2 regions of the Planococcus sp. TJ-307 genome follow, and region 2 is predicted to be linked to the other one. Evidence: riboswitches for the same ligand, from Rfam matches in the RefSeq annotation. Region 2 holds a riboswitch; the other holds the start of a gene.

Region 1 (3,414 bases), on a different contig from region 2:
TCTTTTCCCCGGCAAAAGCTTTGGATTTGGGGTAAACTAAAAATAAGCGTTTAATTTCGAATGAACAGCTCGACTACATAGGATCGAATCAATTTGAGTATTGCCATTACTAGGAGGAAGTTCATGAATAGTTTTATTGTTATGCAAGGAGAGACTTATCAGGAAGAACGCAATGCGGGGGTTCTTTGGACACCGCAAATTGATAAATCCGGCATGGTACCGCATTCGTGGAACCGGATGCAGGAGCTGAAAAAGGGCGATATCGTTTTCCACTATGTCAAAGGGTATGTGGTAGCCATTAGCCGAGTGCGAAAAGGGTGCTCAAAAGGAACAAAGCCGAAAAGTGAACATCCGCATTCCCAAGAAACCGAAGCTGCTTTTATTGCAAAAACGGAATACCGGGAGCTTGACAATCCGCTGTCTGTTAAAGAACGTTTTTCTGATATCCAGTCTTTGCTGCCGGTGAAATATGCAGCTTTCCAGGAAGACGCCAGCGGCAATTCAGGCTATTTGTATCCGTGCAATGAAGAACTGGCCATAAAGTTTTTAGAACTTATCAGCTCATTGAATATTTTCACAGTGGAAGTGGAACAGCTGGAACTGGCAATGGAAGTCATCAAAAAAACCGAACACAATCCATTGCTCGGGTTGATTGCGGAAGCGGAATTGGAAATCAAAACAAAAATGCGCAGAGGCAAAGAGCAATTCCGCGAAAGCTTGCTGCCGCTGTGGAACGGTGAATGTCCGCTGTGTGGAATTGCCATTGGGGACGTACTAAAAGCGAGCCATGCCAAGCCGTGGAAAGACAGTTCAGATGCCGAACGCCTGGATCCTTTTAATGGGGTATTGCTTTGTGCCAATCACGCAGCACTGTACTCAGCAGGACTGATTGCGTTTACAGGAGGCGGCCGTTTGCATATTTCCAGCCGAATCCCGGAAGACGATTACCCCATATACAGGTTGCGCAAAAATATGAAAGTGCCGGTATCACCCGAGCATGCACCATATTTGAGATGGCACAAACGAATTGTCTTTGCAGAGCCGAGAAAAGTAAACCTGCTGACAAATCAGGATTAAGACAGGCAAGCTCAAAGGTAAGAATTTTCGAGTTAGTTTTAATTGCGTATGTCTTTTGCTGCCAGGGGTATGCTACACTGAAAACAAGTGAATAATCATGCAGAAAAAAGGTGCTGATCAATCAGCATAACAGGGAACCCGGTTAGATTCCGGGGCTGTTTCCGCAACTGTAAGTGCGTATGAAATAAGAAAATGCCACTGTTTAGATGCTCCAAGTCATCTGAACGGGAAGGTTCTTAGAGTAAAGTGATGCACAAGCCAGGAGACCTACCTTTTTTTGAACGTATTTTTACTCTTCGGAAGCTAAGGGAATCATACGGCAAAATGTCTATTTTTGACTGCTGAAGTATGTCTTTGAATAGCTATAGTGCCGCCCTCTTTTTGAGGGCGGCTTTTTGCTGTTTTGCGGGAGCGTTCAATGCAGTGGTGTTCACCAAACAAAAGTGAGGTGAAAAGATGAAAAAAGACATGCGTTTTCTGTGTTATCCGTTCATGCGTGAATCCGCTTCCACAGTGGATTTTGAAATTCGCACAGATTCTTTGACGACCCGAATCGGGGAAGCTTTATCACTGACAACAGATATTGAAGTGGTTCAGCGGGATTTGAAAACTTTACAGCCCATGGCTTACCATTTAAATGGTTCGGTACGGGGCAAACTTGCCATCGCAGAAGAGGATTTATCTATGTTAAGCGCTATGTATGATTATTATGTAAACTTTACTAAAGATAAAATTGGGAATTTTGTCTTGCCGCAAGGAACCCAAGCCGCCTGTGTGCTGCATGTGTGCCGCAGTGAAGCGAAAAAATCCGTACGGGCTTTGCATAAAGTGAGCCTAGAGCGGGAAGTGCCCGAAATCCTTTTTGATTATGCCAACCTGTTGGCAAACGTATTGTTTACTATGGCGGTATATGTCAATCAGCATCACGGCGTGGAAGAAATTCCGTTCGTCAGCAAGTCCTATCCAACAAGACCAAAAAAGAAAGAAGTGGCCAAAAACAAATGAAAATCAACGTATTCAAATTCTTATCGATCGGAACACTGGCTTTAGCACTCGGAGCTTGCCAGTCTGACACTGCCGAAACAACAGATCCCGAAACAGCGACCGAGCCTTCGCAACAAACTGAGTACACGGTAACCGATGACTTGGATAAAGAGCTGACTTTTGAAGAAGTTCCAGCGACCGTTGTCTCCTTGATTCCAAGCAATACCGAAATTCTTTACGAAATCGGAGCAGGAGACAAAATTATCGGCGTTACAGACTACGATAATTATCCAGCTGAAGCAACAGAGGTGGAGCGGGTTTCAGATTCTGTCACATTCAACGCAGAACGCATTATCGAAATGGATCCAGACGTTGTCATCGGCTATTCCACAGGTGGGCCAACCGGTTTTGAAGATCTCGAAGCAGCGGGGATTCAAGTGTTTGTCATTGAAACCGCAGAATCATTTGAAGATGTTTATGGGGACATCGAGCAAATCTCCACGGTATTAGGTCTTGAAGATAAAGGGGATGAGCTGATTGCTTCCATACAGCAGCAAATTGAAAGCATACAAGAGCAAGTTGCTTCCATAGAAGAGAAAAAACAGCTGTATGTTGAAATCAGCCCTTCACCGGAAATCTATACGACCGGCCAAAATACGTTCCAACAGGAAATATTGGACCATGCCCAAGTCGACAATCTGTTTGGCGATCTCGAAGGCTGGCCGCAGATTTCTGAAGAAGAAGTTATTGAACGGAATCCAAAGATTATCGCCACTACCGTTTCTTATGTAGAAAATTCCGTTGATGAAATTAAAGCGCGCGAAGGTTGGAACGATATTGACGCTATCCAAAATGACCAAGTATTTTTCCTGGACTCGGACATCACATCACGGCCAGGACCAAGAATTGGCGATGCCGTCGAATTGGTAGCTAAAACTGTGTATCCGGAAGCTTTTGAATAAAAACAGTAAAATCCCCGCTTAACAAGCGGGGATTTTTTGGGTTATTGCAGTTGTTCTTCCAGTGTCTCCTGATCAATGCCAAATTCCTCATTTAGTACACGTCTTTTTTCCTCAACAGACAATTCAACTTTGGTTTTTTCTCCGTTTTCTGAACGTGTCAACTGACTTCCGGATAAAGTAATGCGTCCATCAGCTGTTGCGCGCGTCACCAAATCATCGTGGGTGAAAGGCGAATCTTTGGATATTTGGTTAAACACACAGCCCTCGTGAAAATCAACCAGTTGCTTTTCCACAGTTGAGAAGCGGTAAAGAATTTTTTCAGTGTCATCGTTTTCTCTAATTAAATCATAATACACATCGTCTACTTGCTGAACGCGATAAGTGCCGCTAT
Region 2 (3,414 bases):
CCTCAAGTCCGAGCGCATTGCCCTCTTCGTCTTTCCAGCCCATCACTTGCTTGACCTGATGCGGACAGAACGTATGCCACTCGCCAATGCTGCGCCCATTTTCGTCTTTTTCCTGCAATCGCTCCATAAACAAATCGGGAAGCGACACACCAGTGAAAATATCGTGCGCTTTGCGGCGTTCGTCGCCGTTGTTGGTTTTTAAATCCAGGAAGCCGTTCATGATGTCTTTGTGGAAGACATCCAAGTAAATCGCCACGGCACCCTGGCGCTGCCCCAGCTGATCGACACTGACTGCCGTATCATTGATCAAGCGAATCCACGGCACGACACCGGAGGAATTGCCTTTGAATTTTTTAATATCCGAGCCCAAAGCCCGCACTTTTCCGTAATAAATGCCAATGCCGCCGCCATCTTTGCTGAGGCGCGCAATGTCCCAGTTGTTCAAATAAATGCCGTCCAGTGAATCATCGACGGTGTCGATAAAGCAAGAAGACAATTGTCCAAAGCTTTTGCCTGCGTTTGATAAGGTCGGTGTTGCGACCGTCATATACAAATGGCTCATCGCCCAGTATGCTTCTTTCACCAGCGCCAAGCGCTGCTCTTTCGGCTCGTTTTGCATCAAGGTCATCGCAATGACAAGAAAACGCTCTTGCGGAAGCTCAAAAAGCCGTCCTTCGTAATCTTTCGTTAAATAGCGGTCAGCAAGTAAAAATAAGCCGATGTAGTTGAACAGCAAATCGCGCTCCGGTTCGATTTCTTTGCCCAGGTCGGTGATTTCATCTTTTGAGTAAGCCGACAAAAGCTCACCTGAATAAATGCCAATGCGGGAAAGCTCATCAACAAGCCCGTAGAAATCGCCGTATTTTTGGGAAGCGGCATAATTCCGGCTGCTTCCGGCTTTTTCATACAAGTCGCTGGCGTATAATTCTGCCGCAGTATACGTCCAGTCGGGCTCATCCATCGTAATGCGGTTCAACGCATAAAGCAGGGACTGCTCACCTTTTGCCTGTGCAGCCAAATTCGCTGTCCGCTCCAGCAGCTCCTTCGTATCCAGTCCGTATACTTCTGTTGCCCGTTGAAGAGCTCGTTCTACTGCATGTATTTCTGCTGTTTCAACTTTTGTATTCATATCAGCTCAGCTCCTTTGCGTATTCGTTCACTTGCATGCGGCGTTGTTTTCTCTCTTGTGCGCTATTGAATAGTTGTTCTTCAGCTGCCGTTTCTGGAATCACACCCGTTACGGGAGTCGGTTTGCCGTCGCTGTCGACAGCAACCATCGTCAGAATGGCGGTTGTCGTCAAACTTTTGCCGCCTGTTTCAATTTGCTGACATTCGGCCTTTACGTATACTTCCATTGACGTTCTTCCGGTCGATATCACAACGCCTTCTAAAATAAGGACATCTCCCACTTTCGCAGAAGACAGGAAATTCACAGTATCAATCGAAGCCGTCACGACTGCTTTTCCACTGTGCCTCATCGCCGTAATGGCAGCAATTTCATCTATGTATGCCAACACGGTACCGCCGAAAATAGTGCCCATATGGTTGGTGTCAGGCGGCAGCACCAATCTTGTTTGAATGGTTCTTGCCACGCCTGCTGCTAACGGTTCTGTCATTTGCCTTCAATCCTCCATTTTTATAACCAAAAGAAAAACCCATCCTCTCGGGGAGGATGGGTTTGAAAACGCAGAATATCGAATGAAGCCAGCAAAAAGGAGCTGCTCCATACAAAATACCTTCGTTATCCCTCTCAGCTCCCGGAGAAGATCATAAACTATAACGAAGGCAGGTCTCCTGGCTTGTGCGTCGTCCTTGCTACCTCCTTCCCGTCCATTGGACAGTGGATTGTGATAGTTCGTCAGCACTTACAGTTGCGGGAACAGCTCCGGCATTCTACCGGATTCCCTATTAAGCCTTTTCAGGCACCTTCGTTATCGGATCTACTATATATAGTTTTTTATTCGATAATGAACACTAAATATTGTATTTCTAAACTATAAATCACTTTCGTCAATTTGACAAGCGGTTTTCAAAACTGAACAGGAATTTATTAATTTGCGGTTAAGTGTTTTTTCAGTGCTTGCTTGACTGTACCCATTGTCGTCAATTTGCTGAAATCTACACGAGCTTCCACAGCTTTCATTGCCAGTTCCGGACGAATTCCGGTAAAAATCAACCCAATGCCCAATAAGCGCATGATCTGGTCTATTTTATAGAGAAACTCTGCTACTACATTGTCGATATTGTAAATGCCCGAAACATCAACAATAAGGTAGTTCAGTTCATGCCCTTGAATTTTCTGCGGAATGAGGTCGAGCAGTCGGGTGCTTCGGTCGCCATCGACTGAACCGACAAGCGGCATAACAGCCAGGCCATCGATAATCGGAACAATCGGCGTCGAAACTTCATTTTTCAATTGCAGCAATTCGCGCTCGGTTTTTTTCTGAACGGTAACGTCCCGTATAATCGATTGGATAGCCGTCGTGTCACCATATTCAACCGGGTAGCAGTACAATTCAACTTCTGCTATTGTCCCGTCAAAGCGTTTAACGGTCGTATCCATCAGTTCTCCGATGGTTCGGTCCTCCATGCCTTTGCGGATTCGCTCAGCAATCATTTCTTTATAATCTTCCGTAAAAACGTCTACTACACTCGCCCCGACAAGTTCAGCTTGGCTGGCTTTTAAAAACTCAGCGCCTGATTGATTTATGTATAAGACCTTTTGCTTAGAATGAATGATGGTTGTTTCATTCGAATATTCAGCGATGCGCTGATACAATTCTTCTTTTTCCGGAATGTTCAATAACGGATCTGATACACTCTTCATTCTCTTTCACTCCTTCCGTCTTCAAAACGGGCTCTTCTTCCATTTTACACTTTTGTGGAAAAACTTTCAGGATCTACCCATCTCTTAAAATCGAATAAAAAAAAGTTGCCCCTTTGGACAACCAAATTCTCTATTTATTCATCGACCCATTCAGATTCAGAAGCTCGCTCTTTTTCTGTTTTAGGTTCGTCGGCTTTTTTATTGTTTTTGCTGGTATAAGGCTTAAAACTTTTGGCTTTGTTGGCGCCTGCTTTCCAGCGAGTCCAACCTTTTTTGCCGGTTCCCTGACCTGTACCGCTTTTTGCTTTTGCTTTGCTCATTTTAATCACTCCATTACTGCTACGCTGATGTACAGCTTATCACATCAGGGGCTGGAGTGATACAGAAATGTTCTGCCGGCATGCCGGAAATCCCCATTCATATCATTGCCAATCGAGCCTTTCACAGCTCTTTCCGAATAAAATAGGCAGGCAGTTCTTACTCAGCCAAGACTTTTTGAATATCCTTTTCAAACGATTCAGGTTTATCCTTTGGAGAAAATCGCGAAACAATATTGCCATTTTGATCGATCAGAAACTTCGTGAAGT

Evidence for each region. Region 2 has a riboswitch for cobalamin ahead of AC4EHK_RS00835 (acyl-CoA thioesterase). Riboswitches for the same ligand answer to the same signal wherever they lie in the genome.
Region 1: it holds a riboswitch for cobalamin, as region 2 does, so the genes downstream of both, AC4EHK_RS08545 (hypothetical protein) here and AC4EHK_RS00835 (acyl-CoA thioesterase) in region 2, are expected to answer to the same signal.

What each region holds. Positions count from the first base shown of each region.
Region 1 is NZ_JBZDOJ010000002.1:448,989-452,402, forward strand. It holds gene AC4EHK_RS08540 (HNH endonuclease) at 124-1,077, shown strand; cobalamin riboswitch at 1,168-1,366, shown strand; gene AC4EHK_RS08545 (hypothetical protein) at 1,534-2,082, shown strand; gene AC4EHK_RS08550 (ABC transporter substrate-binding protein) at 2,079-3,023, shown strand; gene AC4EHK_RS08555 (arylamine N-acetyltransferase family protein) at 3,065-3,414, opposite strand, start outside.
Region 2 is NZ_JBZDOJ010000001.1:176,555-179,968, reverse strand. It holds partial or broken gene AC4EHK_RS00840 (ribonucleotide reductase barrel domain-containing protein) at 1-1,129, opposite strand, end outside; gene AC4EHK_RS00835 (acyl-CoA thioesterase) at 1,131-1,616, opposite strand; cobalamin riboswitch at 1,768-1,945, opposite strand; gene AC4EHK_RS00830 (PAS domain S-box protein) at 2,051-2,827, opposite strand; gene AC4EHK_RS00825 (DUF3934 family protein) at 2,962-3,147, opposite strand; gene AC4EHK_RS00820 (glutathione peroxidase) at 3,305-3,414, opposite strand, start outside.